Regions from separate parts of the Pseudomonas sp. LG1E9 genome, predicted to be linked through region 1. Evidence: predicted binding sites of a transcription regulator. Region 1 holds the regulator's gene; the other holds the start of a gene.
What was found. Region 1 encodes sigma-54, which starts transcription at its own class of promoters, with help from an activator protein. Its sites were predicted from a motif close to ANTGGCATNNANNTTGCTNT; they were not measured.
Positions count from the first base shown of each region.

Region 2: glnA (type I glutamate--ammonia ligase) is a predicted target of sigma-54. The motif match lies at 2,900-2,919, and genes of this name have one in related genera.

Region 1 is NZ_CP029983.1:1,711,815-1,727,260, forward strand. It holds gene DNK50_RS08005 (carbon-nitrogen hydrolase family protein) at 1-684, shown strand, start outside; gene tldD (metalloprotease TldD) at 701-2,143, shown strand; gene yjgA (ribosome biogenesis factor YjgA) at 2,189-2,710, opposite strand; gene pmbA (metalloprotease PmbA) at 2,819-4,165, shown strand; gene DNK50_RS08025 (FagA protein) at 4,308-4,703, shown strand; gene DNK50_RS08030 (aspartate ammonia-lyase) at 4,887-6,269, shown strand; gene DNK50_RS08035 (hypothetical protein) at 6,296-6,724, shown strand; gene DNK50_RS08040 (superoxide dismutase) at 6,726-7,337, shown strand; gene DNK50_RS08045 (ZIP family metal transporter) at 7,371-8,264, shown strand; gene DNK50_RS08050 (HPr family phosphocarrier protein) at 8,302-8,574, opposite strand; gene rapZ (RNase adapter RapZ) at 8,591-9,448, opposite strand; gene ptsN (PTS IIA-like nitrogen regulatory protein PtsN) at 9,451-9,915, opposite strand; gene hpf (ribosome hibernation-promoting factor, HPF/YfiA family) at 9,928-10,233, opposite strand; gene DNK50_RS08070 (RNA polymerase factor sigma-54) at 10,309-11,802, opposite strand; gene lptB (LPS export ABC transporter ATP-binding protein) at 12,000-12,725, opposite strand; gene lptA (lipopolysaccharide transport periplasmic protein LptA) at 12,725-13,258, opposite strand; gene lptC (LPS export ABC transporter periplasmic protein LptC) at 13,245-13,817, opposite strand; gene DNK50_RS08090 (HAD family hydrolase) at 13,826-14,350, opposite strand; gene DNK50_RS08095 (KpsF/GutQ family sugar-phosphate isomerase) at 14,351-15,325, opposite strand.
Region 2 is NZ_CP029983.1:1,099,696-1,115,141, forward strand. It holds gene glnL (nitrogen regulation protein NR(II)) at 1-461, opposite strand, end outside; gene DNK50_RS05275 (chorismate mutase) at 714-1,250, opposite strand; gene glnA (type I glutamate--ammonia ligase) at 1,393-2,799, opposite strand; gene thiI (tRNA uracil 4-sulfurtransferase ThiI) at 3,134-4,588, shown strand; gene typA (translational GTPase TypA) at 4,728-6,548, shown strand; gene DNK50_RS05300 (YkgJ family cysteine cluster protein) at 6,743-7,177, opposite strand; gene DNK50_RS05305 (glycogen/starch/alpha-glucan phosphorylase) at 7,417-9,867, shown strand; gene DNK50_RS05310 (DUF2339 domain-containing protein) at 10,041-13,553, shown strand; gene DNK50_RS05315 (DUF3999 domain-containing protein) at 13,553-14,905, shown strand; gene DNK50_RS05320 (class 1 fructose-bisphosphatase) at 15,015-15,446, shown strand, end outside.

The DNA of each region.
Region 1 (15,446 bases):
GCCGAGGCTCTGGGCGAAGGTCCGATCCTGCCATGGTTGAAACAGGCCGCCCGCGACCTCACCTTATGGATAGTGGCTGGCACATTGCCGTTGCCGCCTGACGGTCAACCCCACGCCAAATCCAATGCCTGCTCACTGCTGATCGACGATCGCGGCGAAATCGTCGCCCGTTACGACAAGCTGCATTTATTTGATGTGGATGTGGCGGATGCCCGGGGTCGCTATCGGGAGTCCGACGACTATGCTTTCGGGAGCAATGTGGTGGTGGCGGACACACCGGTCGGCCGTTTGGGCCTGACGGTGTGTTACGACCTGCGCTTTCCCGAGCTGTACAGCGAGCTGCGTGCGGCGGGAGCTGAATTGATTACCGCACCCTCGGCCTTTACCGCAGTGACCGGTGCTGCGCACTGGGATGTGCTAATACGTGCGCGAGCCATTGAAACCCAGTGCTATGTGCTGGCGGCCGCCCAAGGCGGTGTGCATCCGGGGCCAAGGGAAACCCATGGTCATGCCGCGATTGTCGACCCGTGGGGGCGTGTGCTGACACAACAGGATCAAGGCGAAGCGGTGTTGCTGGCCGAGCGCGATAGCAGTGAACAGGCGTCGATACGGGCGCGCATGCCGGTGGTCAACCATCGGCGCTTTTTCTCGCAGGGCGCACAGCGACCTGCCTCAGAACGATGAATTTAAGGCCAAACCTATGAGCGAGTTGTTGTCCTCAGTCAGTGAACACCTCCTGGCACCCGGTGGCGTGACCATCGAAAGCTTGCAAACCGTGCTGGGCGATCTCGCCGGGCCTGGCATCGACGCCGCCGACTTGTATTTCCAGGGACAGATTTCCGAATCCTGGGCCCTGGAAGACGGCATCGTCAAGGAAGGCAGTTTCAACCTCGACCAGGGTGTCGGCGTGCGGGCGCAATCCGGTGAAAAGACCGGTTTTGCCTACAGCAATGCGATCACGCTGGAGGCGCTTGGCCTCGCCGCCCGTGCGGCGCGTTCGATCTCCCGCGCCGGCCAGAATGGCACGGTGCAGGCGTTCAGCACCCAGGACGTGGCCCAGTTATACGCGCCGGATAACCCACTTGAAGTGATCAGCCGTGCCGAAAAGGTTGACCTGCTCAAGCGTATCGACGCAGCCACCCGTGCCCTGGACCCACGTATCCAACAGGTCACCGTGAGCATGGCCGGTGTGTGGGAGCGAATCCTTGTCGCGTCCACTGACGGCGGCCTGGCGGCAGATGTGCGGCCGCTGGTGCGCTTCAATGTCAGCGTGATCGTTGAACAGAACGGCCGCCGCGAGCGCGGCGGGCATGGCGGCGGCGGGCGTACGGACTACCGTTATTTCCTCACCGAAGATCGTGCGATGGGCTATGCCCGTGAAGCACTGCGCCAGGCGCTGGTGAACCTGGAAGCCATTCCGGCCCCGGCGGGTACGCTTCCGGTGGTACTGGGTTCGGGCTGGTCTGGAGTGTTGCTCCACGAAGCTGTGGGCCACGGCCTCGAAGGTGACTTCAACCGCAAGGGCAGTTCTGCCTATAGCGGGCGCATGGGCGAGATGGTTGCGTCCAAGCTCTGCACCATTGTCGATGACGGCACCTTGGCCGGTCGTCGTGGCTCGTTGAGCGTCGATGACGAAGGCACACCTACTGAATGCACCACCTTGATTGAAAACGGTGTGCTCAAGGGCTACATGCAGGACAAGCTCAATGCCCGCCTGATGGGTGTGGCGCGCACCGGTAACGGTCGCCGTGAGTCCTACGCGCACCTGCCGATGCCGCGCATGACCAACACCTACATGCTCGGTGGCGAAAGCGACCCGGCGGAAATCATCGCCTCGGTAAAACGCGGTATCTACTGCGCCAACCTCGGCGGCGGCCAGGTGGATATCACCAGCGGCAAGTTCGTGTTCTCCACCAGCGAGGCGTATCTGATCGAAGACGGCAAGATTACCGCGCCGGTCAAAGGGGCGACATTGATTGGCAACGGGCCGGAAGCCATGAGCAAGGTATCGATGGTCGGCAACGACCTGGCGCTGGACAGCGGCGTGGGTATGTGCGGGAAAGATGGTCAGTCGGTGCCGGTCGGTGTGGGCCAGCCAACGCTGAAAATTGATGCGATCACCGTAGGTGGCACGGGGTCGTAAGGGATGGAGCTTCGGGTGGCGAAGATCGCCACCCGGGGAAGGGCATCAACGCAGTCCGCGTTGAGTCTCGTCCAGCTCACGGATGTATTTGAAGATTTTACGGCTGGTGGCTGGCGCCTTGTTATGGGCCTGCTCGTGCTGGGCTTGACGGATCAGGGAGCGCAGTTGCTGGCGGTCCGCATCCGGGTAGTCCAACACGAATTTCTCCAGCACGGCGTCATCGCCCGAGATCAGGCGGTCACGCCAACGTTCCAGGTTATGGAAACGTTCGTTGTACTGGCGAGTGGAGGCATCGGTTTGATCGAGCAAGGCCAGAATGGCGTCAGTGTCCTGATCGCGCATGAGCTTGCCGATAAACATGATGTGCCGTTTACGCGCGATATTCGCGGTGTGCTTGGGTGCGTCTGCAAGCGCCCGGCGCATTTCGTCGGTCAGTGGCAGTTTTGCAATCAAGTCTTTCTTGAGCGTTGTAAGGCGCTCGCCAAGGTCAACCAGAGCATGCAGCTCACGTTTGACCTGGGTTTTGCTTTTCTCCCCATCGAGGGAGTCGTCGTAAGAATCAACCATGGTGGAAGTCCGCAAAGAAACGCCGCCATGATAACCAGTCGGGGGCCGCTTGTCCGGCCCGGTCGCTCGATGGCCTTAACCGAAAGCAGAATTTGAGTGGAGAAAACCATGAGTGCAGCCCAAAGCGTCGGTCCGCAAGCGTTACCGGCACTTCAGGAACAAGTCGAGCAGATCCTTGCCGAGGCCAAGCGCCAGGGGGCCAGTGCCTGTGAAGTCGCGGTGTCGCTGGAGCAAGGGTTGTCGACGTCGGTGCGTCAGCGGGAAGTGGAAACCGTCGAATTCAACCGCGACCAAGGCTTTGGTATCACCTTGTACTCGGGGCAGCGCAAAGGCTCGGCCAGTACCTCTGCCAGTGGCCCGGAAGCGATCCGCGAGACGGTTGCAGCCGCGTTGGCGATTGCCAAGCACACCTCTGAAGATGAGAGCTCAGGTCTGGCAGACAAAGCGCTGATGGCCAAGGACTTGAAGGACTTCGATCTGTTCCACGCCTGGGACATCACGCCTGAGCAGGCTATTGAGCTGGCTCTGACCTGTGAAGCCGCCGCGTTCGACGCTGATGCCCGCATCAAGAACGCAGATGGCACCACATTGAACACGCACCAGGGTTGTCGCGTATACGGCAACAGCCACGGGTTTATCGGCGGATATGCGTCCACTCGCCACAGCCTCAGCTGCGTGATGATTGCCGAGGCCAATGGCCAGATGCAGCGTGATTACTGGTATGACGTGAGCCGCCAGGGTGAATTGCTGGCCGACCCGGTCAGCATTGGCCAGCGCGCTGCACAGCGTGCCGCGAGCCGCCTGGGTGCGCGCCCGGTGCCTACCTGCGAAGTACCGGTGCTGTTTTCGGCGGAGTTGGCGGGCGGTTTGTTTGGCAGTTTTCTGGGGGCGATCTCCGGCGGCAATCTGTACCGCAAGTCGTCGTTCCTGGAAGGTGCAATCGGCCAGAAGCTGTTTCCCGAGTGGCTGACCATCGATGAGCGCCCACACTTGATGCGCGCCATGGGCAGCTCGGCGTTCGATGGCGATGGCCTGGCCACGTATGCCAAGCCGTTCGTCGAAAACGGTGAGCTGGTTTCCTACGTGTTGGGCACCTACTCAGGCCGCAAGCTCGGCCTGCCAAGCACGGCCAACTCCGGCGGCGTGCATAACCTGTTCGTGACCCATGGCGACGAAGACCAGGCGGCGCTGTTGCGGCGGATGGGACGTGGCCTGCTGGTGACCGAGTTGATGGGCCACGGCCTGAATATGGTCACCGGGGATTATTCCCGTGGCGCGGCGGGCTTCTGGGTGGAAAACGGCGAGATCCAGTTCGCCGTCCAGGAAGTGACCATTGCTGGCAATATGCGCGATATGTTCAAGCAGATTGTTGCGGTGGGTAATGACTTGGAACTGCGCAGTAATATCCGCACAGGCTCGGTATTGATCGAGCGGATGACTGTCGCCGGCAGCTAATCTACGCGTTACAAAAAAAGCGTGCTATCTCGTCGATAGCGCGCTTTTTTTATGCCTTCTCGAAAACGGATTACTGTGTCAGCGTTGCTTTGATTCTCAATATCATTTAATAATAAATATCATTACCGAATGAGTGTGGATCATGAGTTCTGTCCTGCATGAGGATCCGTATCTGGAAAGCTGGCGCTGGATGAGTCGTCAGATTCGCTGCGGCCTCGATCCCAATGAACCTCGCCTGATCGAACATTACCTCAATGAGGGTCGATATCTGGCGTGTTGCACCGCAACCCATCCGTGGACGATCGCCGAAACGTCATTCCGCCTGTTGATCGACACCGCCAGTGATATCGCCTTGCCGTGGCATTGGCGATCCACCTGCCTGGACCAGGCGTGGCGCCCGCTGCGCGATCTGGAAAAACTCTCCCACTGTGCCTGTCGCCTCAAGCGCTGGCAGACCTTTGCCTGGCAATTGGCGACCTGCCAATTGCTGCCTTCCCTTTCTGTTTCTGACCTGGTGCAAGGATCCTCCGATGATTAGGGTCTGCCATCACTTATTTCCTGTGCCGCGCCGGGCCAGCGCTATTGCAGGCCCGGCCCTTCGGGTTGTGTCTGAAAGCGGGCCAGGCTGCGTTGCAGTCCTTGGCAAGGGAACAACCATTACCAGCGGACTGCGCCTTGCCTGGCCCGCTTTCAGACCTCAACGCGACACAGGAAATAAGTGATGGCAGACCCTAACACCCGTATCGAACGCGACAGCATGGGCGAACTGCAAGTACCTGCCGAGGCCCTGTATGGCGCACAGACCCAGCGCGCGGTGAATAACTTTCCGATCAGCCACCAACGCATGCCGGCGCAGTTCATTCGCGCACTGATCCTGGCAAAGGTTGCTGCCGCCAAGGTTAATATCGACCTCAAGCAAATCAGCGAAGGGCAGGGCAAGGCCATCGTCGATGCTGCCCAAGGTCTGCTGGAAGGCGACTTCATGCAGCACTTCCCGGTGGATATCTTCCAGACCGGTTCCGGCACCAGTTCCAACATGAACGCCAACGAAGTGATTGCGACCCTCGCCAGCCGTCTGCTCGGCGAGGCGGTCAACCCGAACGATCACGTCAACTGCGGCCAAAGCAGCAACGACATCATTCCTACAACCATCCACGTCAGTGCGGCGCTGGTATTGCACGAGCAAACACTGCCGGCGCTGTTGCACCTGGTGCAGGTGATCGAGCATAAGGCTGAAGAAGTCCACCCGTTCATCAAGACCGGCCGCACGCATTTGATGGACGCCATGCCAGTGCGTATGAGTCAGGTACTCAATGGTTGGGCGCAGCAACTCAAGGCCAATATCGGTCATCTACAAGACCTGCTGCCAAGCCTGCAGGCCCTCGCCCAAGGCGGCACTGCGGTGGGCACGGGGATCAACGCGCACCCGGAATTCGCGGCGCGTTTCAGTCAACAGCTCAGCAGCCTGACGGATGTGAAATTCACCCCGGGCAAAAACCTGTTTGCGCTGATTGGCTCCCAGGACACGGCCGTGGCTGTTTCCGGCCAACTGAAAGCCACCGCCGTATCGTTGATGAAAATCGCCAATGACCTGCGCTGGATGAACTCCGGCCCACTCGCCGGCCTGGGTGAAATCGAGCTGGAAGGCCTGCAACCGGGTTCTTCGATCATGCCCGGCAAGGTCAACCCGGTCATCCCGGAAGCGACTGCCATGGTGGCTGCCCAAGTCATCGGCAATGACACGGTGATCACTGTTGCCGGCCAATCCGGCAACTTCGAGCTGAACGTGATGCTGCCGATCATCGCCCAGAACCTGCTCAGCAGCCTCGAACTGTTGGCCAACGCCAGTCGCCTGCTGGCGGACAAAGCCATCGCCAGCTTCAAGGTCAATGAGGCCAAGCTCAAGGAAGCGCTGTCGCGCAACCCGATTCTGGTCACCGCGCTCAACCCGATCATTGGTTACCAAAAGGCTGCTGAAATCGCCAAGAAGGCCTATCAGCAGGGCCGTCCAGTGATTGATGTCGCCCTTGAACACACCGACTTGTCCCGTAGCCAACTGGAAATCCTGTTGGATCCGGAAAAGCTTACGGCCGGCGGCGTGTAATCACCGACTCTGCTTTGGAGGCTCATATGGAGCACTGGAAACGCACGATCGAACGGGCTAATCGCTGCTTTATGCAGGGCGAACTGGTCGACGCTCGCGAGGCCTATTTGCAAGCCCTGGCCCTGGCTCAAGTGTTGTTCGAACGCTGGGCAGATGCCGACGAAGCAGTGGCGGCCTGCGTCATTTCACATCACAACCTGGCGGATCTGCACTTGCGCCTGAATCAGCCTGAGGAAAGCGCCGAGTACCTCTGCGCCATTCACCAGCGCTTGCTGCAGACCATGCAGGACGCGCGCTTGAGCCCGCAACTGCGGGAAGCGGCCCTGCGCCAGAGCAGCAAGACTTACGTCGAACTGTTGAATTTCATCAGCGATCACGGCGAATACCCGCGCACCCATCGCTTGCTGGGCGGTACTGCGGCGCAACCGACCACGCCTCAATACGGAGTACATTGATATGACTTACACCTTGCCTGCCTTGCCTTATGCCTACGATGCCCTGGAACCGCATATCGATGCGCAAACCATGGAAATTCACTACACCAAGCATCACCAGACCTACATCAACAATCTTAACGCCGCGGTCGAGGGCACCGAGTTCGCCGACTGGCCGGTAGAAAAACTGGTGTCCAGCGTGCAGCAACTGCCGGAAAAACTGCGCGCAGCGGTGATCAATCAAGGTGGCGGCCACGCTAACCACTCGCTGTTCTGGGCGGTGATGTCACCTCAGGGGGGCGGTAAGCCTGAAGGCGCGCTGGGCAAGGCAATTGACGAGCAAGTCGGTGGTTTTGAAAGCTTCAAGGAGGCTTTCACCAAAGCTGCGTTGACCCGCTTCGGCAGCGGTTGGGCCTGGCTGAGCGTTACCCCGCAAAAGACCCTGGTCGTGGAAAGCAGCGGTAACCAGGACAGCCCGTTGATGAACGGCAACACGCCGATCCTCGGCCTCGACGTGTGGGAGCACGCTTACTACCTGCGCTACCAGAACCGCCGCCCGGAATACATCAATGCCTTCTACAGTGTTATCAACTGGCCAGAAGTTGCCGCACGCTATCAGGCTGCTTTGGCCTGACATTGACCTCCATAACAAGATCTAAGGCCGACTATGGGCACTGAAACACTGGCGATCGGCAGCGTGCGGATGTTTCGTTATGCGCTGGGCTCGCTGCTGCTACTGGCAGGTACTGCATTGCTGGTGGCCCACGGGCTGGCCTGGCTGGACCTGCAACCGCGTATCTTGCGCGCCTTGCAGGGCGGTGCGATCTGCGCGCTCGGCACCGCGCTGGGCGCGGTTCCTGTATTGGTGATTCGGCGGATGCCGGTGGCCGTGAGCGATACCTTGCTGGGCTTTGGGGCGGGCGTGATGTTGGCCGCCACCGCCTTTTCGCTGGTGGTGCCAGGCATCGCCGCTGCCGAAAGCCTGGGGCTTACGCCCTGGGGGGCGGGCGGGTTGATTAGTTTCGGCATCATGGCAGGGGCATTCGGACTGTATCTGGTTGACCGCAAGGTCTCCGGCGCCAGTCCGGAAATGTTGGTGGGCACGCCGGATAAACCGGTGATCCCGCCGCGAATCTGGCTGTTCGTGTTCGCCATCATTGCCCACAACATCCCCGAAGGCATGGCGGTTGGCGTCTCGGCGGGCGGTGGCATGCCGGACGCCGATAGCCTGGCCATGGGCATTGCCCTGCAGGATGTGCCCGAAGGTCTTGTGATTGCGTTGGTGTTGGCCGGGGCAGGCATGTCGCGGGCCAGGGCGTTTCTGATTGGCGCTGCGTCAGGCTTGGTGGAGCCGGTGTTTGCCGTGCTCTGCGCCTGGTTGGTGAGCCTGGCCGAAGTGCTGTTGCCGTTGGGTTTGGCATTGGCCGCTGGGGCGATGTTGTTGGTGGTGACCCATGAGGTCATCCCTGAGTCACGGCGCAATGGCCATGAAAAACTCGCCAGTCTGGGATTGTGTATCGGGTTTTGTTTGATGATGGTGATGGATACTGCCTTGGGGTGAAGCCGTTGCGGCTTCACGCCTACCTCAAAGGGTGAGGTTACTCACCCTCGTCAAAGAAGTTATTGATCAGTGCCACCAGGGCATCCATCGCTTCCTGTTCCTGTTCGCCTTCCGTTTTCAAGTGAATCTTGGTGCCCTTACCGGCCGCCAGCATCATCATTGCCATGATGCTTTTGCCATCGACCATGCTTTCCGGTGTACGCCCTGCCCTGATCTGACAGGGGAACTGCCCGGCAACGCCGACAAATTTGGCTGAGGCGCGGGCGTGCAGGCCCAGCTTGTTGATGATTTCAATTTCCAGAGCGGGCATCGCGAAGGTGTTCCTTTCAGCTGAGGTCGCGGTGGCGAACCTGGACGTTCTTGAGGGTTTGTTGCAGTACCAGGCCCAGGCGCTCGGTCAGGTATACGGAGCGGTGGTGACCACCGGTGCAGCCAATGGCAATGGTGACATAGGCCCGGTTGCTGGCAGCAAAGCGCGGCAGCCATTTGAGCAGGTAACTGGAGATGTCCTGAAACATCTCCTCCACATCCGGCTGCGCGGCCAGGTACTCGGCTACGGGTAGATCCAGCCCTGACTGGTCACGCAATTCCGGTTTCCAATAAGGGTTGGGCAGGCAGCGCACGTCAAACACGAGGTCCGCATCCACTGGCATGCCGCGTTTGAACCCAAAGGACTCGACAAGAAACGCCGTGCCAGGCTCCGGCTGATTCAGCAGGCGCAGCTTGATGGCATCGCGCAGTTGATACAGGTTAAGGCTGGTGGTGTTGATCTTGAGGTCGGCGAGGTCAATGATCGGCCCCAACAACTTGGTTTCGTCCTCGATGGCTTCGGCCAGGGAGCGGTGGGGGCTGCTGAGCGGGTGGCGCCGGCGGGTTTCGGAGAAGCGCTTTAACAGCGTCTCTTCGTCGGCATCGAGGTACAGCACATCACAATGGATGTGCTTGGCGCGCACTTCTTCCAGCAATTCCGGGAATCGCGAGAGGTGGCTCGGCAGGTTGCGGGCGTCGATCGAAACGGCAACCAGGGGTTGCGCCAGCTCGGTGTGGATCAGAGCACGTTCCGCCAGCTCTGGCAGCAGGCCGGCAGGCAGGTTGTCGATGCAATAGAAGCCATTGTCCTCAAGAACGTTGAGGGCGGTGCTTTTACCCGAGCCGGAGCGGCCGCTGACGATGATCAAACGCATGGTTACTGCCCGTTTTGCTCATCCAGGACAACTTGGTACAGCGCCTCGTTGCTGCTGGCACTGCGCAGTTTGTCGCGTACTTCCTTGCGGTCAAGCATGCTGGCGATCTGCCGAAGCAGTTCCAGGTGCGCATCGGTGGCGGCCTGCGGGACCAGCAGAACAAACAGCAGGTCGACCGGGGCACCGTCGATGGCGTCGAAATCGATAGGGGCGTCCAGGTGCAGCAGGGCGCTGACAGGTGTTTCGCAGCCTTTGAGGCGACAGTGAGGAATGGCGATGCCGTTGCCAAAACCGGTCGAGCCGAGTTTTTCACGGGCAATCAGAGCCTCGAAGACATCTTGCATCTCCAGCTCAGGCACTTGGCTGCTGATCAGGTTGGCAATTTGTTCGAGGGCTTTCTTCTTGCTGCCGCCCGGCACGTTCACGAGGGAACGGCCGGGGGTCAGGATGGTTTCAAGTCGGATCATGGGTTGGGGGTGTTAGCGGCCAGTGCCATTAAGAAGGCTCTGCTGCTTTTCCTTATGCTTTTTAAGTTGGCGGTCAAGCTTGTCAGTCAAGGCATCAATTGATGCATACATGTCCTCATGCTCGGCATTGGCGACTACTTCGCCACCGGGAATCTGCAGGGTCGCCTCAACTTTCTGCTGAAGCTTGTCGACCTTCATGATGACTTGCACGTTGGTGATTTTGTCAAAATGCCCCTCCAGGCGTTTCAGCTTCAGCTCGACATACTCGCGCAGGGGAGGGGTGACTTCTACATGGTGTCCACTGATGTTGACTTGCATACAGCTTCTCCTTCGTTGCCAGTGCATAAAGCGACGGGTAGGAATACCCGTCACTGGAACGCTGTGGCCCGCCCGTCACATCAAACGCTTGCGCTCGCTGGAAGGCGCGATCCCAAGGGATTCGCGGTACTTGGCGACGGTTCGACGGGCGACCTGAATGCCTTGTGCCTCCAGTAAACCAGCGATCTTGCTGTCACTCAACGGCTTTTTCTGATTTTCCGCAGCAACCAGTTTTTTGATGATCGCGCGGATCGCCGTTGACGAGCATTCGCCGCCTTCGGAGGTGCTTACATGGCTGGAGAAAAAATATTTCAACTCATAAATACCCCGTGGGGTATGCATGAATTTTTGCGTGGTCACGCGTGAAATTGTCGATTCGTGCATGCCTACCGCCTCGGCGATGTCGTGCAGGACCAGAGGCTTCATTGCTTCGTCGCCGTATTCCAGGAAGCCGCGCTGATGCTCGACGATCTGGGTGGCCACTTTCATCAAGGTTTCGTTGCGGCTCTGCAGGCTCTTGATGAACCAGCGGGCTTCCTGCAGCTGGTTGCGCATGAAGGTGTTGTCGGCACTCGTGTCGGCCCGGCGTACAAAGCCGGCATATTGCGGGTTGACGCGCAGGCGCGGCACAGACTCCTGGTTCAGCTCAACCAGCCAGCGCTCGTTGTCTTTGCGCACGATTACATCGGGCACCACGTACTCGGCTTCGCTCGACTCGATCTGCGAGCCCGGACGCGGGTTCAGGCTCTGCACCAGCTCGATGACCTGGCGGAGGTCGTCTTCCTTGAGCTTCATGCGACGCATCAGTTGGCTGTAGTCGCGGCTGCCCAGCAGGTCGATGTAGTCGGTAACCAGGCGCTGGGCCTCAGCGAGCCATGGCGTCTTGGCTGGCAGCTGGCGCAGTTGCAACAGCAAGCATTCGCTCAGGGTACGGGCGCCGATGCCGGCCGGCTCGAACTGCTGGATGCGGTGCAGCACCGCTTCAATTTCGTCCAGCTCAATGTCCAGTTCCGGGTCGAAAGCCTCCAGAATTTCTTCGAGCGTCTCGTCCAGGTAACCCTGGTTGTTGATGCAGTCGATCAAGGTGACGGCGATCAGTCGATCGGTATCAGACATCGGTGCGAGGTTCAGTTGCCACAGCAGATGGCTCTGCAGGCTTTCACCGGCGGAGGTGCGGGTGGTGAAGTCCCACTCGTCATCGTCGTTGCTGGGCAGGCTGCTGGCGCTGGTCTGGTAGACGTCTTCCCAGGCGGTATCTACTGGAAGCTCGTTGGGGATGCGTTCGTTCCAATCGCCTTCCTCCAGGTTGTCCACCGTAGGGGCAGTTTCCTGGTAGGACGGTTCCTGCACGTCCGCGTTGGGTTTTTGCTCGATGTTGTCGGCCAACGGGTCTGCGTTATCGAAGTCGTCGCCTTCTTCCTGGCGTTCGAGCATCGGATTGGACTCCAGGGCCTCCTGGATTTCCTGTTGCAGGTCCAGGGTCGACAATTGGAGCAGGCGGATGGCCTGTTGCAGCTGCGGTGTCATCGTCAGCTGCTGGCCCATTCTCAGGACTAGCGATGGTTTCATGGCAGGGGCTTAACACCTTATTCGCCGGCGCAATGCGCCATCCACGACAGGGCGCGTGAGCGCCAAACATAAGCAAATTATATGCCTGATATCGAGGGCTTTGCCTAGAGCGCGGTAACAATAAAAAACCGGAGGTTCTTATTGACTCCCGCGCATCGGGCAAACGACCTGCCACCGCCTTGTTATTACAGGCGGGTTTACAGGCGAAACTCGTGACCCAGGTACACTTCCTTGACCAGTTCATTGGCCAGGATGGTAGCGGAGTCGCCCTCGGCGATCAGTTGTCCATCGTTGACGATATAAGCGGTTTCGCAGATATCGAGGGTCTCACGCACGTTGTGGTCGGTGATCAATACACCGATGCCCTTGGCCTTGAGGTGATGGATGATCTGCTTGATATCGCCAACCGAGATAGGGTCGACGCCGGCAAACGGTTCGTCCAGCAGGATGAACTTGGGGGCAGTGGCCAGGGCACGGGCGATTTCCACGCGACGCCGCTCACCACCGGACAGGCTCATGCCAAGGTTGTCGCGAATGTGGTTTATGTGGAATTCCTGCAGCAGGCTTTCCAGTTCCTGGCGGCGGCCGTCACGGTCCAGTTCCTTGCGGGTTTCAAGGATGGCCATGATGTTGTCGGCAACCGACAGTTTGCGGAAGATCGACGCTTCTTGCGGAAGATAACCGATACCGGCGCGGGCACGACCGTGCATTGGCTGGTGGCTGACATCCAGGTCGTCGATCAGTACGCGACCCTGATCCGCCTGGACCAGGCCGACGATCATGTAGAAGCATGTGGTCTTGCCTGCGCCGTTGGGGCCGAGCAAGCCGACGATCTGGCCGCTGTCGATCGACAGGCTGACGTCGCGCACGACCTGACGGCTTTTATAGGCCTTGGCCAGATGCTGGGCTTTCAGGGTTGCCATTACTCGGCCTTCTTCTTCGGCTGGATAACCATGTCGATACGCGGACGCGGTGCGGTCACCTTGCTGCCATTGGCGCGGCCGGCGTTGGCGATCTGTTTCACGGTGTCATAGGTGATCTTTTCACCTTCCGTGGAGTTGCCATCGGGGCTGAGCACCTTGGCCTGGTCGATCAGCACAATGCGATTCTGTTGCGCGTGATACTGGATGGTCTTGCCGTAGCCCTTCATCGGGCCGGTGTCGGTCGCGGACTGCTTCTGTTCGAAGTAAGCCAGGTTGCCAACCGAGGTCACGACGTCGATATCACCGGCTTGGGTGCGCGTCAGTGTCACGGTATTGCCGGTGATTTTCATCGACCCTTGGGTGATGATCACACCGCCGGTATAGGTGGCAACACCTTGCTTGTCATCGAGTTGCGCATCGTCAGCCGAGATGTGGATCGGTTGCTGGCTATCGTTCGGCAGAGCCCAGGCGCTCACGCTTCCCAGTGCTGCGCCCAAACCGAGCAAAATAGGGAGAGTTTTAACGAGCCTCATACTGTCCTCTTACGTTCGATAGCAGGTGTATCCTGCTTTCTTTCAAATACGCTTTCATTCCCTTGCCAGTCGATACACCGCCAGCGCCGTCGATTCTAACGTCTTGCTCGGTCTGCGCATATTGCTTCTGCGGGAATACGGTCATGCGACTGCTGGTAATCACCGTGTCGCGGTCTTTTGCGTCCGTGCGTGCAACGCGTACCGAGTCGATCAGCTCTACCTCGGTGCCGTCAGGGTTCACCTCGCCACGCTTGCTGGTGACATGCCACGGAAATTCGGTGCCGCGGTACAGGTTCAGGTCCGGGTTGGTCAGCAGGGTGACTTCGGTGGCCTTCAAGTGTTCGACTTTGTCCGAGGTCATTTCGTACTGCAACTTGCCATCGGGCAGGAACTGCACGCTATAGGCGTTGGTGGCGTAATAGTCGATAGCCCCTCCGTCGACCTGTGCAGCAGGCTGGTCGAGGAAGCGCCCCGGGCTGATATTCCAGTAGCCCACCGCGAGCAGCAGCGCGGCGATGACCCCGAATAGCAGGAAGTTGCGAATCTTTTTACTCAGCATAAAACGCTCTATAGGTAGGCGGCGTGTGCCGCTTCAAGGCTGCCCTGGGCTCGCAGGATCAGTTCGCAGAACTCGCGGGCCGCACCTTCGCCGCCACGGGCAGAGGTGATGCCATGGGCGTGCTCGCGAACAAACGCCGCCGCATTGGCGACGGCCATGCCCAGGCCCACTCGGCGAATGACCGGCAGGTCGGGCAGATCATCGCCCAAGTAGGCGACCTGCTCATAGCTTAGGTTGAGTTGGCCAAGAAGCTCGTCCAGAACCACCAGTTTATCCTCGCGGCCCTGATACAGGTGAGGAATCCCCAGATTTTGTGCTCGGCGTTCCACAACGGGGGTTTTCCGGCCGCTGATAATCGCGGTCTGCACGCCCGCAGCCATCAGCATTTTGATGCCCTGGCCGTCGAGGGTGTTGAATGTCTTGAATTCACTGCCATCTTCGAGGAAGTACAAGCGACCATCGGTCAGCACGCCGTCAACGTCGAAAATCGCCAGCTTGATGTTCTTGCCGCGTTGCAACAGGTCGCTGGTCATTTACATCACTCCCGCACGCAACAAGTCGTGCATGTTCAGGGCGCCGACCGGGTGGTCGTCGCTATCGACCACCACCAGGGCGCCGATCTTGTGGTCTTCCATGATCTTCAAGGCTTCGGCTGCCAGCATTTCAGGGCGGGCGGTCTTGCCGTGCGGGGTCATCACGGCGTCGATGGTCGCCGTGTGGATATCGATGGTGCGGTCCAGGGTGCGGCGCAAGTCACCGTCAGTGAATACCCCGGCCAGACGCCCGTCAGCTTCCAGGATCACGGTCATGCCCAAGCCCTTGCGGGTCATTTCCATCAGCGCGTCCTTCAGTAACGTGCCGCGTTGGACGTGGGGCAATTCATCGCCCGAGTGCATGACGTTTTCCACTTTCAGCAGCAGACGGCGGCCCAGTGCGCCACCAGGGTGGGAAAATGCGAAGTCTTCAGCGGTGAAGCCCCGGGCTTCAAGCAGCGCAACGGCCAGGGCGTCGCCCATGACCAGGGCTGCGGTGGTGGAGGAAGTCGGCGCCAGATTCAGCGGGCAGGCTTCGTGGGCCACATGAACATTCAGATTCACTTCGGCCGCCTTGGCCAGCGTCGACTCTGGATTGCCAGTGACGCTGATCATCTGGATGCCCAGACGCTTGATCAGCGGCAGCAGGGTCACGATTTCGTTGGTGGTGCCAGAGTTGGACAGTGCCAGGATGACGTCATCCTTGGTGATCATGCCCATGTCGCCGTGGCTCGCCTCGGCGGGATGCACAAAAAATGCGGTGGTCCCGGTGCTGGCCAGGGTGGCGGCGATCTTGTTGCCGACGTGGCCCGATTTGCCCATGCCGACCACGACAACGCGGCCTTTGCTGGCCAGAATCATCTCGCAGGCGCGTACGAAATCCGCGTCGATATGGGCCAGCAAGCCTTCTACGGCTTCGACTTCGAGGCGGATGGTGCGTTGTGCGGATTGAATAAGGTCGCTGGATTGGCTCATGTCTGAAATCGTATAGCCTGACGAAAAGTCGGCGATTATAGCGGTAATGATCAATTCCCTCACGCAAGTTCGTCGGGCTTTGTTCTTTGGGTTCCTGAGATCGATCCTCAGTAACACAGTC
Region 2 (15,446 bases), 610 kb from region 1:
GCGCCACGGATGCCGCCCAACGGGTTCTTGATCTCGTGGGCGAGGCCGCGCACCAGCATCTTGCTGGTTTCCTGCTTGGACAACTGTGCTTCCTCTTTGGTGATGCGCAGCAGGCGATCACGCGGATGCACTTCGAGCAGCAGCAAGGTAGTGCCGTTGCTCAGGATCGGGGTCACGGCGTAGTCGACAGTCAGCGTCTGGCCCGTAAGCGCCGTGAGCATCGCTTCGCGCTTGGTGAACGGGTGTGCCTGCTCCACGGCCTGGCGCAACGAGCTCAAGGCTTCGGCCGACTCGGTGAACAGCTCGCTGATGAACTGCCCATGGCTGCGCTGGCCGCTGATGGCCAGGAGCATTTCCGCCGCCGGGTTCATGTACTCAAGACGCAAATCGTCATTGAGCAGGATGGTCGCGGTGGTCAGGTTGTCGAGTAGCAAACGGTGCAGTGCATCGCTGATGGTCATCAGGACCTCTTTTGGAGCAAGGCGCGGGCTTGAGGCACACGCTGATACAAGGAAAATGCAAAAACCAAACCAAGGCTCCGAAAAGAAGCGTTAAAGCCTTGAAATAGGGGTTTGAGGCGCGAAACTGTGGCGTTCTGCCAGCCTGCGCGGGAAGTTTCGAACCAAAATGGGCTGGACAGGTGGGAAGGGTGCAGCTCATCGCACCAATATAGTGCGATTTGCTGCAATCTGTTCAGGTAGCCGAAAAAAGCTTTAGCCGGGGTAGATGCACAGCTCGGCCGTAGCGCGGATCATGGCCAGTTGGCGAAGCGGGTCATTCAGTGGTTCGTGTACGGCTGCCGCCAGCCATTGCGGGCATTGTGGGTCTTTGCGCTGGGGCGTGAAGTCCGCCAGTTGTTGCAGCAGGCGTTTTTGCAATTGGTCCAGCTGCGGTCGAATCTGCTTTACCAGGTCCGGGCGCGGATCGTCGGGTGCCTTGCCCTGGAACTGCCAGTCGGACAGGTGGGTGTATTGCACCAGCTTGTTCGCCTCGATCTGCGCCGAGAAAAACTGTTCGGCGGTGGCGGGGTCGAGTTTGTAGCTTGGGGCCTGGGCGACGACGCTGGCGATCACCTCTTGTTCACGTTTCTTATCTTCCACCGGTTTGTGGCTGTCCCATTTGCTCAGGGCCACTTGGTCGGCGATTTCCAGGCGCTCGGCGATGCTGTTGAGCAACGGCTCAAGCGTGGGCGGCGCGGCACTCGCACTGGCGCTGACAAATAACAGAGCGAATACAAATCGACGTTTCAATGGATATCTCCTTATGGGAGGGGGGGCGCTGATGGTTAGCCGTATGCTCGACCGCCAAGCGGCCATCTGACAATCCCCAGGCAAAAAAAGACCTCCCGAAGGAGGCCCTTTTCATCACGCTACGTCAAGCAGCGCTACCGGATCAGCAGCTGTAGTACAGCTCGTATTCCAGTGGGTGTACGAAGGTGCGAACCTTGATTTCTTCTTCGCTTTTCAGGCCGATGTAAGCGTCGATGAAGTCGTCGCTGAACACGCCGCCTTTGGTCAGGAACGCACGGCCCTTGTCCAGCTCTTCCAGGGCTTCTTTCAGGCTGCCGCACACTTGTGGGATCTCTTTGGCCTCTTCAGGCGGCAGGTCGTACAAGTTTTTGTCGGCGGCGTCGCCTGGGTGGATCTTGTTCTGGATACCGTCCAGGCCGGCCATTACCAGGGCAGCGAAGGCCAGGTACGGGTTGGCTGCTGGATCCGGGAAGCGGGCTTCGATACGGCGAGCGCGAGGGCTGGACACGTAAGGAATACGGATCGAAGCGGAACGGTTGCGCGCCGAGTAGGCCAGCATTACTGGCGCTTCGAAACCTGGGACCAGACGCTTGTAGGAGTTGGTCGACGGGTTGGTGAAGCCGTTCAGGGCCTTACCGTGCTTGATGATACCGCCGATGAAGTACAGGGCAGTGTCGGACAGGCCGGCATAACCTTCGCCAGCGAAGGTGTTCTTGCCATCTTTGGCAATGGACAGGTGAACGTGCATACCCGAACCGTTATCGCCGTACAGCGGCTTAGGCATGAAGGTAGCGGTACGGCCGTAGGCAACGGCAGTGTTGTGTACGCAGTACTTCAGGGTCTGAACTTCGTCAGCCTTGGCTACCAGGGTGTTGAACTTCACACCGATTTCGTTCTGGCCGGCAGTCGCCACTTCGTGGTGATGCACTTCGATGACCAGGCCCATGTCTTCCATGGCGTTGCACATGGAGGTACGGATTTCGTGGTCGTGGTCGAACGGTGGAACCGGGAAGTAACCGCCTTTGATGCCTGGACGGTGGCCATGGTTGCCGCCTTCCACGTCCTGGTCGGACATCCAGGAGCCTTGTTCGGAGTAGATCTTGAACATGGAACCGGAGATGTCGGACTTGAACTTCACTTGGTCAAAGATGAAGAACTCTGGCTCCGGGCCTACGAATACAGTGTCACCGATACCGGTCGACTTCAGGTATTCCTCGGCGCGCTTGGCGATCGCACGAGGGTCGCGGTCGTAGCCTTGCATGGTCGAAGGCTCGATCACGTCGCACACCAGGATCAGGGTGGCTTCTTCGGTGAACGGGTCGAGCACGGCAGTGCTGTCGTCCGGCATCAGGATCATGTCGGAGGCTTCGATGCCTTTCCAGCCAGCGATGGAGGAACCGTCGAACATTTTGCCTTCTTCGAAGAAAGCATCATCCAGCGCATCGCGAGCCGGCATGGTCACGTGGTGCTGTGTGCCTTTGGTGTCCGTGAAGCGCAGATCAATCCATTTAACGTCATGATCTTTGATGAGTTGAACCGACTTCGACATAGTGTCCTCCGGGTGGCTTCGGGCTGGGGTAGTGGAGTTAGCCCTTAGAATGTGGGTGATGCCGGCGCGGATAGTCCGCCATGGCAACCTGCCTCACAAGAGAGCAAATTGCATGCCAGTGCGCCAACATGGGTTTTCTGCTCCAAAAACGCCCCTATAAAGGTGCATTGCGACAAAAGCCCGAAATTGGCGCACCGCAATGTGGCGCATGCGCTCACAAATGCACCGCTTTAGTGCGAGTTGAGTGCTGTGCATATTAACTGGTTAAACCTTGAGCGATTTCCGCTATAATCCGCGCCCCCCTTTTTCAGCAGGCCCGGCGCGCGCTGTTTCCATGAAATTAATCGTTAAAGTCTTCCCCGAGATCACCATTAAAAGCCGACCGGTACGGACGCGTTTCATCCGTCAGTTGGCCAAGAACATCCGTGCCGTGCTCCGCGATCTGGACCCGGCTGTGGTGGTGAACGGTGTGTGGGACAACCTCGAACTGGAAACCCGTGTCACCGACGCCAAAGCCTTGAAGGACATGACCGAGCGCCTGAGCTGCATGCCGGGCATCGCGCATTTCCTGCAGGTGGACGAGTACCCGCTGGGCGACTTCGACGACATCACCGAGAAGTGCAAGCAGCACTTCGGCAATGAGATCGAGGGCAAGATTTTTTCGGTGCGCTGCAAGCGCGCCGGCAAGCACCCATTCAGCTCCATGGATGTAGAGAAATACGTCGGCAGCAAGCTGCGTCGCGAGTGTGGCGCCGCCGGAATTTCCTTGAAAGCGCCAGAAATTGAAGTGCGCATGGAAATTCGCGACCAACGGTTGTTTGTGATCCACAGCCAGCACAACAGCATCGGCGGCTACCCGCTGGGCGCCCTGGAACAGACCCTGGTATTGATGTCCGGCGGTTTCGATTCCACGGTGGCGGCTTACCAGATCATGCGTCGCGGCCTGATGAGTCACTTCTGCTTCTTTAACCTGGGCGGGCGTGCACACGAATTGGGCGTGATGGAAGTCGCGCACTTTATCTGGAAGAAGTACGGCAGCTCCCAACGCGTGCTATTTGTGAGCGTACCGTTCGAGGAAGTGCTGGGCGAAATTCTCGGTAAAGTCGATAACAGTCATATGGGCGTAGTATTGAAGCGTATGATGTTGCGCGCTGCGTCCCGGATTGCCGATCAGTTGCAGATCGACGCCCTGGTGACCGGCGAAGCGATTTCCCAGGTTTCCAGCCAGACGCTGCCGAACCTGTCGCTGATCGACTGCGTCACCGAGAAGCTGGTATTGCGCCCGCTGATCGCCAGCCACAAGCAGGACATCATCGATTTGGCAGAAGAAATCGGCACCGCCGACTTCGCCAAGCATATGCCTGAATACTGCGGGGTCATCTCGGTGAACCCCAAGACCCACGCCAAGCGCAACCGCGTGGAGTATGAAGAACAACAGTTTGATATGGCCGTTCTGGAGCGTGCGCTCCAGAACGCCAAGCTGGTCCCGATCGATCGAGTGATCGACGAATTGGGCCAGGATGTGCAGATCGAAGAAGTCAGTGAAGCCCTGGCCGGTCAGATCGTTGTCGACATCCGTCACCCGGATGCCGCTGAAGATGAGCCGCTGGAGATTCCTGGCATCGACGTACAAACGCTGCCGTTCTATGCATTGAACGCGCGTTTCAAGGAACTGGATGACAGCCGTCAGTACCTGCTGTATTGCGACAAAGGCGTGATGAGTCGCCTGCATGCCCACCATTTGCTCAGTGAGGGGCATGCCAATGTGCGCGTTTATCGACCGAGCTAAGAGCCCGGGGCTGTTTGCCTGTGGCCTGCGTCACCGGCCCCCCGACTCTGCCGTCAAGCTGTAACGGCAAGGCCTGACTCTACTGTTAATCGCTGCCACGACCTGTCAGCACACCGAATCCTCTGATCGAGATACACAAGTGATCGAAAATCTACGTAACATCGCCATCATTGCTCACGTTGACCATGGTAAAACCACCCTGGTAGACAAACTCCTGCGTCAATCCGGCACCCTGGAGCGCAACGAGCTCAACGACGAGCGCGTGATGGACTCCAACGACCAGGAAAAAGAGCGCGGTATTACCATCCTGGCAAAAAACACCGCTATCAACTGGAACGGCTACCACATCAACATCGTGGATACCCCGGGCCACGCCGACTTCGGCGGCGAAGTAGAACGCGTAATGTCGATGGTTGACTCCGTTCTGCTGCTGGTTGATGCCCAGGACGGCCCTATGCCGCAAACTCGTTTCGTGACCAAGAAGGCTTTCGAAGCCGGCCTGCGTCCGATCGTGTGCATCAACAAGGTTGACCGTCCAGGCGCGCGTCCGGACTGGGTTCTGGACCAGATCTTCGACCTGTTCGACAACCTGGGTGCCACCGAAGAACAGCTGGACTTCAAAGTCGTCTACGCCTCGGCCCTGAACGGCATTGCCGGTCTGGAACACACCGACATGGCTGAAGACATGACCCCGCTGTACCAGTCGATCGTCGACAACGTACCGGCTCCAAAAGTTGACCGTGATGGCCCGTTCCAGATGCAAATCTCGGCGCTGGACTACAACAGCTTCCTGGGTGTTATCGGCGTTGGCCGTATCGCTCGTGGTAGCGTCAAGCCGAACACCCCGGTTGTTGCTATCGGCGCCGACGGCAAGAAGCGTAACGGTCGTATCCTGAAGCTGATGGGTCACCACGGTCTGCACCGTATCGACGTTGAAGAAGCTTTCGCCGGCGACATCGTCTGCGTCAGCGGCATGGACTCCCTGTTCATCTCCGACACCCTGTGCCAGCCGGACAACGTTGAGGCGATGAAGCCTCTGACCGTTGACGAGCCAACCGTTTCCATGACCTTCCAGGTAAACGACTCGCCTTTCTGCGGTAAAGAAGGCAAGTTCGTGACTTCCCGTAACATCAAGGAACGTCTGGACAAAGAGCTGCTGTACAACGTTGCACTGCGCGTTGAAGAAGGCGACTCGGCTGACAAGTTCAAGGTTTCCGGCCGTGGTGAGCTGCACCTCTCGGTACTGATCGAAACCATGCGTCGCGAAGGCTTCGAAATGGGCGTTGGTCGTCCAGAAGTGATCATCCGTCAGGTTGACGGCGTGAAGCAGGAACCGTTCGAAAACGTCACCATCGACACCCCGGAAGAATCCCAGGGCAAGGTGATGGAAGAGATGGGTCTGCGTAAAGGCGACCTGACCAACATGGTGCCGGATGGCAAAGGCCGTGTGCGTCTGGAATACAACATCCCTGCTCGTGGTCTGATCGGTTTCCGTAACCAGTTCCTGACCCTGACCAACGGTGCTGGCATCCTGACCTCGATCTTCGATCGCTACGACACCATGAAGTCCGGCGACATGTCCGGCCGTCAGAACGGTGTTCTGGTATCGGTAGAAACCGGCAAGGCACTGACCTACTCCCTGGAAACCCTCCAGGCGCGTGGCAAGCTGTTTGTTGAACACGGTCAAGAGATCTACAACGGTCAGATCGTTGGTCTGAACAGCCGTGACAACGACATGGGCGTCAACCCAACCAAAGGCAAGAAGCTCGACAACATGCGTGCTTCGGGCAAAGACGAAACCATCGCTCTGGTCCCACCTGTTCGCTTCACCCTGGAACAGGCCCTGGAATTCATCCAGGACGACGAGCTGTGCGAAGTTACGCCTAAGTCGATCCGCCTGCGTAAGAAGATCCTGGACGAAGGCGAGCGTACCCGCGCTGCCAAGAAAGCCAAGAACTGAGTTAACTCAGGCTGAATGAAAAACGCCCCCGGTCGAAAGGCCGGGGGCGTTTTTTTATGTCTGCAGTTTCTGTGGTGGCTGTACTGGCCCCATCGGGGGCCAAGCCCCCTCCCACATTTTGATCTGTGAATACATTCAAAGGTGGGAGGGGGCTTGCCCCCGATGAGGCCCTAGGAAGCTCCACAAATCTTGGATCAGAACTTGTCGAGGGTCTTGAACTTGGTCTCGCGCACCACTTCTTTCGGCTTATACGCGCAATACCCCGGACGCGGCCCGATCTTCGGGTGATTGCGGCAGGTATCCGGGCGCTTGTCATAAATAGTGCAGAAGCGCGTCTTACGATCCAGATACAGGCAGTCGTTGTTGCTCATGCGCTGCAGGGTAAAAATCTCGGATTTGTTGTTGTAGCGTTCGACGATGCCTTCCTTTTGCAACCGCTTGGCGATGTTCTTCGGCGGATCGCCGCGTTCGAACTCATCGACGATGCCAATGCGGATCAGGTCCTTGATCTTCACTTCGACCGGCAGCGTGCAGCAGCTGGACACGCAACCGCCGCACATGTGGGCGGAATATTTCTGCCAGGTCTCAAGACGGTCTAGTTCCGCGGCGGCGATCAGTTGAGGCTTCATCAAGGTTCCAAAAGGTGGGGCTGTATCCGGGCGCGGGATCATACCGGGATTGGTGGTTTTTTGAACAATATTTTGCGTATTTCATCCCCAACGGTGCGTTGGGCGAAAGCAGGCACGGCCAATGCATCAAAACCCTGCAAAGGTAAATGCGTTAAAAAAGTGCCGAACCAGAGCAGTCACCGTCTGTCAGACCGTCTAGGCTCTAGCAACTCCTTCTATCTCGCCCGAGGTCGCATTTGATGTCTCAGGAACCACTTGCACGAGAAGCAGAGGTAGCCGCATTTCGCGATGCCGTCTTGACCAAACTCACCTACGCGGTGGGCAAGGACCCGGATCACGCCTTCGACCACGATTGGTTCGAAGCCATTGCCCTGGCCGCACGCGACCAGATGGTCGACCACTGGATGGACCATACGCGGCGTATCTACCGCAAAGGTCAGAAACGGGTGTATTACCTGTCCCTTGAATTCCTCATCGGCCGTTTGCTCTACGACAGCTTGAGCAACCTCGGTGTGCTGGAGATTGCCCGCGAGGCGCTCAGCGAACTGGGCGTCGACCTTGAGCGCATCCGCCTGCTGGAGCCCGACGCGGCGCTTGGCAACGGTGGCCTGGGCCGCCTGGCCGCCTGCTTTATGGAAAGCATGTCGACCCTGGGCATTGCCGGCCACGGTTATGGCATTCGCTATGAACACGGCCTGTTCCGCCAGGCGATTGTCGATGGTTGGCAGCAGGAGCAGACCGAACGTTGGCTGGATTTCGGCAACCCGTGGGAGTTCGAGCGCGCCGAGGTGATCTACCCGATCGGCTTTGGCGGCAGCGTGGAAACCCTGCCGGACGCCGCCGGCAAGCTGATCCAGGTGTGGACGCCCAACGAAACCGTGCGCGCCGTGGCCTACGACACGCCGGTGGTCGGTTGGCGCGGTGCCAGCGTCAACACCCTGCGCCTGTGGCGTGCGCGGGCGGTGGAAGACCTGCACCTGGAGCGCTTCAATGCCGGTGACCACCTGGGCGCCGTCGCCGAAGTGGCCCGTGCCGAAAGCATCTCCCGGGTGCTTTACCCGGCTGACAGCACCGAAGCAGGGCAGGAACTGCGCCTGCGCCAGGAATACTTCTTCGTCTCCGCTTCCCTGCAAGACCTGCTGCGCCGCCACAAGAATATGCACGGCTCGGTGCTGAGCCTGGGCGAACACGCCGCCATCCAGCTCAACGACACCCACCCGTCCATTGCCGTGGCCGAGTTGATGCGTCAACTGGTGGACTTGCACGACATCGCCTGGGACGCCGCTTGGCAGGTCACGGTCGAAACCTTGTCCTACACCAACCACACCTTGTTGCCCGAGGCTTTGGAAACCTGGCCTGTAGGGCTGATGGAACGCATGCTGCCCCGGCACATGCAGATCATCTACCTGATCAATGCCCAGCACATCGACTCGCTGCGCGCCAAAGGCATCCACGACTTTGACGTGCTGCGCGCCGTGTCGCTGATCGAAGAAGACAACGGCCGCCGCGTGCGCATGGGTAACCTGGCGTTCCTCGGCTCCCACAGCGTCAACGGCGTGTCGGGTTTGCACACCCAACTGATGCGCAGCACGGTGTTCTCCGAACTGCACAAGCTTTACCCGGACCGTATCAACAACAAAACCAACGGCATTACCTTCCGCCGCTGGCTGTACCAGGCCAACCCCAAGCTCACCCAGATGCTGGTGGAAGCCCTGGGGCCGGACATTCTCGACACCATGGAAACCCGTCTGGGCGAGTTGGAAACCTTCGCCGAGAAACAGACCTTCCGCAAAGCCTTCGCCGACCAGCGCTTGCACAGTAAGCGTGCACTGGCCGAGATCATCCACGAGCGCCTGGGCATCTCGGTGAATCCGGCTGCGATGTTCGACGTGCAGGTCAAACGGATCCACGAATACAAACGCCAACTGCTCAACCTGCTGCACACCGTGGCGCTGTACCAGGCGATCCGTGCCGAGCCGGGCACCGACTGGGTGCCGCGCGTGAAGATCTTCTCGGGCAAGGCGGCGGCCAGTTATCACCAGGCCAAGTTGATCATCAAGTTGACCAACGACATCGCCCGCACCGTCAACAATGACCCGACTGTGCGCGGTTTGCTCAAAGTGGTGTTCCTGCCCAACTACAACGTCAGCCTGGCCGAAAGCATCATTCCGGCGGCGGACTTGTCGGAGCAGATCTCCACGGCCGGCTTTGAAGCGTCGGGCACCAGCAACATGAAGTTCGGCCTCAACGGCGCGCTGACCATCGGCACCATGGACGGCGCCAACGTGGAAATGCACGAGCGCGTGGGCGCCGACCACATGTTTATCTTCGGCCTCAGCGCGCAGCAGGTGGAAGCGCGCAAGCAGGCGGGTGAGTTCAACGCCGGGCTGGATATCGCCGCGTCCCATCGCCTCAACGATGTGCTGCAAGCGATCCGTGGCGGGGTGTTCTCGCCGGATGATCCGGGCCGCTATGTGGGCTTGATCGACGGGCTGATCGACTACGACCGCTTCCTGGTGTGTGCCGACTTCGATTCCTACTGGGACGCCCAGGCACGAGTCGAAGCGCATTGGCATGATTCCAAGGCGTGGTGGCGTTCGGCGGTGCTCAATACGGCGCGGATGGGTTGGTTCTCTTCGGACCGTACCATCAGGGAGTACGCGACCGAAATCTGGAAAGCACTCGACTAAGCCCCGTTGTTCTAAATGTGGGAGGGGCGGTGCGACGATTCGACTTGCCCCCGATGGCGCACCATCAGTTGCTAAATATGTCGACTGGCACACCGCTATCGGGGGCAAGCCCCCCTCCCACATTAGGTCCGCGTCGATATACTGAGCGCCGGTTTGCTTAGGGAATATCGACCATGCAATGGATTTTCATGCTGATTGGCCTCGTGCTCGGCTGGACGCTCGATGAGTCGTTCTATGACGCAGGCATCGGCGCACTGCTGGGGTTGGGCATTGGCCAGGCGATTCGTCTGTCGAAGCTTGCGACTCAAGCGGATCAGCAAGCGCGTCAGCTGGAAACCACGCAGAAGGCGTTGATCGCTCTGGGTGATCGCCTGCGGCAACTGGAAGTGCCCGCGCCGACCAGCCCTGTGATTGTCGAGCCCTCCATCTCTGAGCCGACACCCGTCGCCAAGGCGCCCGAACTTGTTTGGGAACTGCCGGCGGAATTGGCGCCTGTCGCCATCGTCGCCGAACCGAGCCAGCCTCTGCCGGCTGACGTGTGGGCGCCCGCTCCAACCCCACAACCTAAAGAATCTGCTATCCCTCGCGGCCCCAACCTGATCGAGCGCGCCATCGTTGGCGCACGCAATTGGTTGTTTGGCGGCAACACCGTGCTGCGTGTCGGCGTGGTGCTGTTGTTCCTCGGCCTGGCCTTCCTGCTGCGCTACGCCACCGAAGGCATGGTGGTGCCGATCGAGCTGCGTTACGCCGGTGTGGCTGGCGCCGCTGTCGGCCTGCTGGGCCTGGGCTGGTGGCTGAGATTGCGCAACAGCAATTACGGGCTGATGCTGCAAGGCACCGGCATCGCGGTGCTGTACCTGACCGTGTTTGCCGCGATGCGCCTGCACCCGCTGATCGACCCGAGCGCGGCGTTGGGGCTGTTGGTGGCAGTCACGGTGTTCTCGGCAATCCTGGCGATTACCCAGGACGCCTTGGGCCTGGCCTGCGCGGCAGCCCTCGGCGGTTTTGCGGCACCGATCCTCACGTCCACCGGCGCTGGCAACCATGTCGCGCTGTTCAGCTATTTTGCCTTGCTCAACACCGGCATCCTCGCCATCGCCTGGTTCAAGGCCTGGCGCTTGCTCAACCTGATCGGTTTTGTCGGCACCTTCGGCATCGGCTTCGCCTGGGGCATGCGTTCCTACACACCGGAACTGTTGTGGAGTACCGAACCGTTCCTGATCCTGTTCTTCCTGATGTACCTGGCCATCGGCCTGTTGTTCGCCCGCCGCAAATTGCTGGAGATGGGCGACGCGCCCGAGGGCCGGGATGCGTTGTTGCGCTGGTCGGCCGCCAAAGGTGATTACGTTGACGGCAGCATGCTGTTTGGCCCGCCGCTGGTGGGCTTTGGCTTGCAGTTCGCCTTGGTGCAGCACCTGGAATTCGCTGCGGCCTTCAGCGCGTTGGGCCTGGGCATCATTTACATGGGCTTGGCGCGGTTGCTCAGTGGCGGGCGCGCGTTGCTGCTGGCGGAAACCTGCCTGGCCCTGGGCGTGATCTTTGCCAGCCTGGCGATTCCGCTGGGGCTTGATGCGCGTTGGACGGCTGCGGCGTGGGCCGTGGAAGGCGCCGGGATTTTCTGGCTCGGTTTGCGCCAGCAGCGGCCGCTGGCGCGGGCGTTTGGCTTGTTGCTGCAATTAGGCTCGGCGCTGGCCTTCCTCAGCGAGCTGCGCATTGGCGAACACAGCCTGCTTACCGGTGCGCCGCTGGGTGCGCTGTTGCTTGGCGCAGCGTTGCTGTTCAGCTTCGCTCAGTTGCGCAAGGCATCGGCAGAACAGGCGGCAGGCTGGGAGCGCAAAGGCCAGCCGGTGTTGGCGTGCCTGGGCCTGAGCTTTTTGTACCTGCTGGCGCCGTTGCTGTTGCTGACCCAAGGTACCGCGATCAGTTGGGCCATTGCCGGTCTGGCGACCCTGTTTATTGGCCTGCGCATCGGTTCGCGTACCTTCGTGTTCACTGCGTTTGCGGTGCAATTGCTGGGCGGCGCGTTGTTCCTGCTGCGCTTGCAGGGCGGGGAGGGCGCGGCGGTATTCAATGCGGGCTGGAGTGGTTTGCTCACGGCCTCACTGATCGGCCTGGCCTTGATTGGCGGCATGCTGCTCGCGGCACGCGACGAAATGGTGCGCAGCGATGCGCGGCTGTTACGTGGGTTATCGGTGGTGCTGCTCGCCGGTCTGGTGCTGATCAATCTGGCGGTGCTGTTTGTGCTGCCATGGGAAAGCGCCAGCGGCGTCTGGGCGGCCAGTGGGTTGTTGATCATCTGGCTGAGCCTGTACTTGCAACAGCGTGTCAGTTTTGTGTTCGGGTTGCTGCTGCAATTGGTCGGTGGTGGTTCGTTCCTGCTGGCGGTGCCGCAATTGCTCGGACCATTGACCGGCGAAGGTTTGAGCCCGATGGCGCACAGTGGTTTCTGGACGCCGATGGTGTTGGGACTGGCCGCCTTGATCGGCGCGTGGCGCTTGCAACGTGAACCCCATGCGCCGGTGTTCGCGGTGCTGAAGCTGCAACGCTTGTCCGACCTGTTGCTGGTGTGGGGGGCGGCGTGGTGGACACTGGCGCTGGGCGGCGAAGTCTTGCGCTTTGTTGCGCAGGCGTTGCTGGGGGCTTTCCTGCTGGGTCTTGCGGCGTTGAGCGTGGCGATTTGGGCGCTGCTCGCGGCGCGACTGCGCTGGGCATCCCTGGGTGTGCTGTGCACCTTGCTGATGCCAGCGGCGGGCGTGGCGTTGCTGGTGTCTGCCCACGCTTACTATCACCCGGCGGCACAGTACGGCTGGCTGGCCTGGTTGGCGGTATTCGTGGTGCATTTCATCTCGCTACGCCGTTTGGCGCCTGTGGTTGCGGCCAGGATGCTGAGTATTGCCCACGTTCTCGGCTGCTGGATGTTGATCGGCGTGCTGGCGTTGGAGTTGCGCTATGGACTCTTGCGGCTGTCGGCCGAATACAACGCCTGGCGCTGGTTGGGCTGGGCGATCCTGCCAAGCCTGTACCTGGTGCTGGCTGCGGCGCCGCGCACCTGGCCGTGGCCGGTGTCGGCGTACCCGAGGGAGTACCGAGTCCTGGCTGCGTTGCCATTGGCCGTGCTGATGCTCGGCTGGTTCTGGCTGGCGAATACCTTCAGCGATGGCACCGCCAATCCGTTGCCTTATGTGCCACTGCTCAACCCGCTGGACCTGGGCCTGCTGTTCGCGCTGCTGGGTATTTACCTGTGGTCCCGAAGTGTGGCGCCGCAACGCGGGCCGCGTGCCGAGTCGGTCGCCCAGGGTGTCGCGGGCCTCTCGCTGTTTGCGTTCTTCACGGCGCTGGTCATGCGCACCGCGCACCACTGGGGTGGCGTGCCGTTCCAGCTGGATGCATTGCTGGAGTCGATGCTGGTGCAAGCCGGCTTGTCGATTGTGTGGACCTTGATCGCGCTCGGCCTGATGATCGGCGGCCATCTGCGCCATCGTCGCGAAGTGTGGTTGATCGGCGCGGCGTTGATTGCGGTGGTGGTGGCCAAACTGTTTTTTGTTGAACTGAGCAACCGTGGCGGGCTGGCGCGGATCGTGTCGTTTATCGGCGTGGGCGGGCTGTTGCTGGTGGTGGGTTATTTCGCGCCGCTGCCGCCCAAGCGGGCCGAACCTGTGATCGAAACTGAAGGAGCATCCTCTTGATCGGTAAGTTGAGCGTGGCCGTGGTGGGCATGTGTGCGGCGTTGGTGGCATCGGCTCAGGAAGGTCCGGCTGATTTCACCCACCGTGTGCCGCTGAGCGTCAGCGGCAACGGCCCCTGGTATCGCCTTGAATTGCCGCTGGCTGTGCAACTCAACGCACGCCAGGCCGACCTCAGTGACGTGCGCGTGTTTAATGCCGCCGGTGAGCCCCAGGCGTATGCGCTGTCGCGTCAATCTTCCCAGCGCACCGAAAGTCGCAACGTCGCCGATGTGAAGTGGTTTCCGCTGTACGCCGCCGACACTCAGGAAACCCTGCCCGGTGTGGTGATGAAAACCACCAGCGAAGGCACCCTGGTGGAAATCAAACCTTCATCCGCCGCCAAACCCGGCAAGCAGGTGTTGCGCGGCTGGGTGCTGGACGCCAGTGCGATCAAGGCGCCGTTGCAGCAACTGAGCCTGGACTGGAGCCGCGAGCAAGAGGGCTTCCAGCGTTTCAGCATTGAAGCCAGCGATGATTTGCAACGTTGGGAGCCTTGGGGCGAGGGGCAAGTGGCGCGCTTGTCGTTCGCCGACGAACGGGTGGAGCAGCATGACGTCAGCCTGCCAGGGCGCCCGGCGCGCTACCTGCGCCTGGTGTGGAAGGGGCAGGCGGCGCCGCTGCTGACTTCGGCCAAACTGGTGAGCGCTACGCGCAGCAGTCTGCCAATGCCGCTGGTGTGGTCGCAGCCAGTGGCGGGCACGCGACTCAAGGCCGGGGAGTACAGCTGGCAGTTGCCGACGGGGCTGAGTGTCGAGCGCCTGCGCATCGAGCTGAAGCAGCCCAACACGCTGGCACCAGTGACCTTGTCGGGACGTAGCGATGCCAAACAAACGTGGCAGCCGCTGAGCAATGGCTTGCTGTACCGCCTGACGCAAAACGGCCAGGACGTGGTGCAGGATGAATTGCAGTTGCCGGGCCAGGTCGTGACTGAACTCAAATTGCAGGTGGACGAGCGCGGTGGCGGGTTGGGCGCGGATGCCCCGGCGCTGGGCTTTGCGGTGCGCGCTACGCAGTTGGTGTTCCTGGCACGGGGTGAGCCGCCGTTCAGCCTGGCGTTGGGCAATGCGTCGGTTAAGGCCGCAAACTTGCCGCTGTCGACCCTGATCCCCGATTACAGCGCGGAGCGCCTCGACACGTTGGGGCAGGCCAAGGTCGCCGGGGAAATGACGGTCGCGTCGCCGGCGGTGGTAGCGGCTGTCGACGACGGGCCGAACTGGAAAAAACTCGGACTCTGGGCGGTCTTGCTGCTCGGCGTGGCGGCACTCGGTGCCATGGCCTACAGTTTGCTGCGCAAGCCACCGGCGGCACGTTAAATAAAGTCCATGAACTCTATTGGGTTTAAATCCTCTGATAGGAGGAAATACGCCCCGACTCGCGTTAAACTGCGCGGGTTTTCAAGCCCCCCATTCTCCGGAGCCTTACATGTCCCGCGTTACCTTGAGTCGCTATTTGATTGAGCAGACCCGCAGCAACAACACGCCTGCCGATCTGCGCTTCCTTATCGAAGTGGTTGCGCGTGCTTGCAAGGAAATCAGCCATGCCGTGTCCAAAGGCGCACTGGGTGGTGTCCTGGGCAGCATGGGCACTGAAAACGTGCAGGGCGAAGTGCAGAAGAAGCTCGACGTGATCTCCAACGAGATCCTGCTCGAAGCCAACGAGTGGGGCGGTCACCTGGCCGGCATGGCGTCCGAAGAAATGGACAATGCCTACCAGATCCCGGGTAAGTACCCGAAAGGCGCCTACCTGCTGGTGTTCGACCCACTGGACGGTTCGTCCAACATCGACATCAACGCCCCCGTCGGCACCATCTTCTCCGTGCTGCGTTGCCCGAACGAATACCTGAGCCAGAACGAA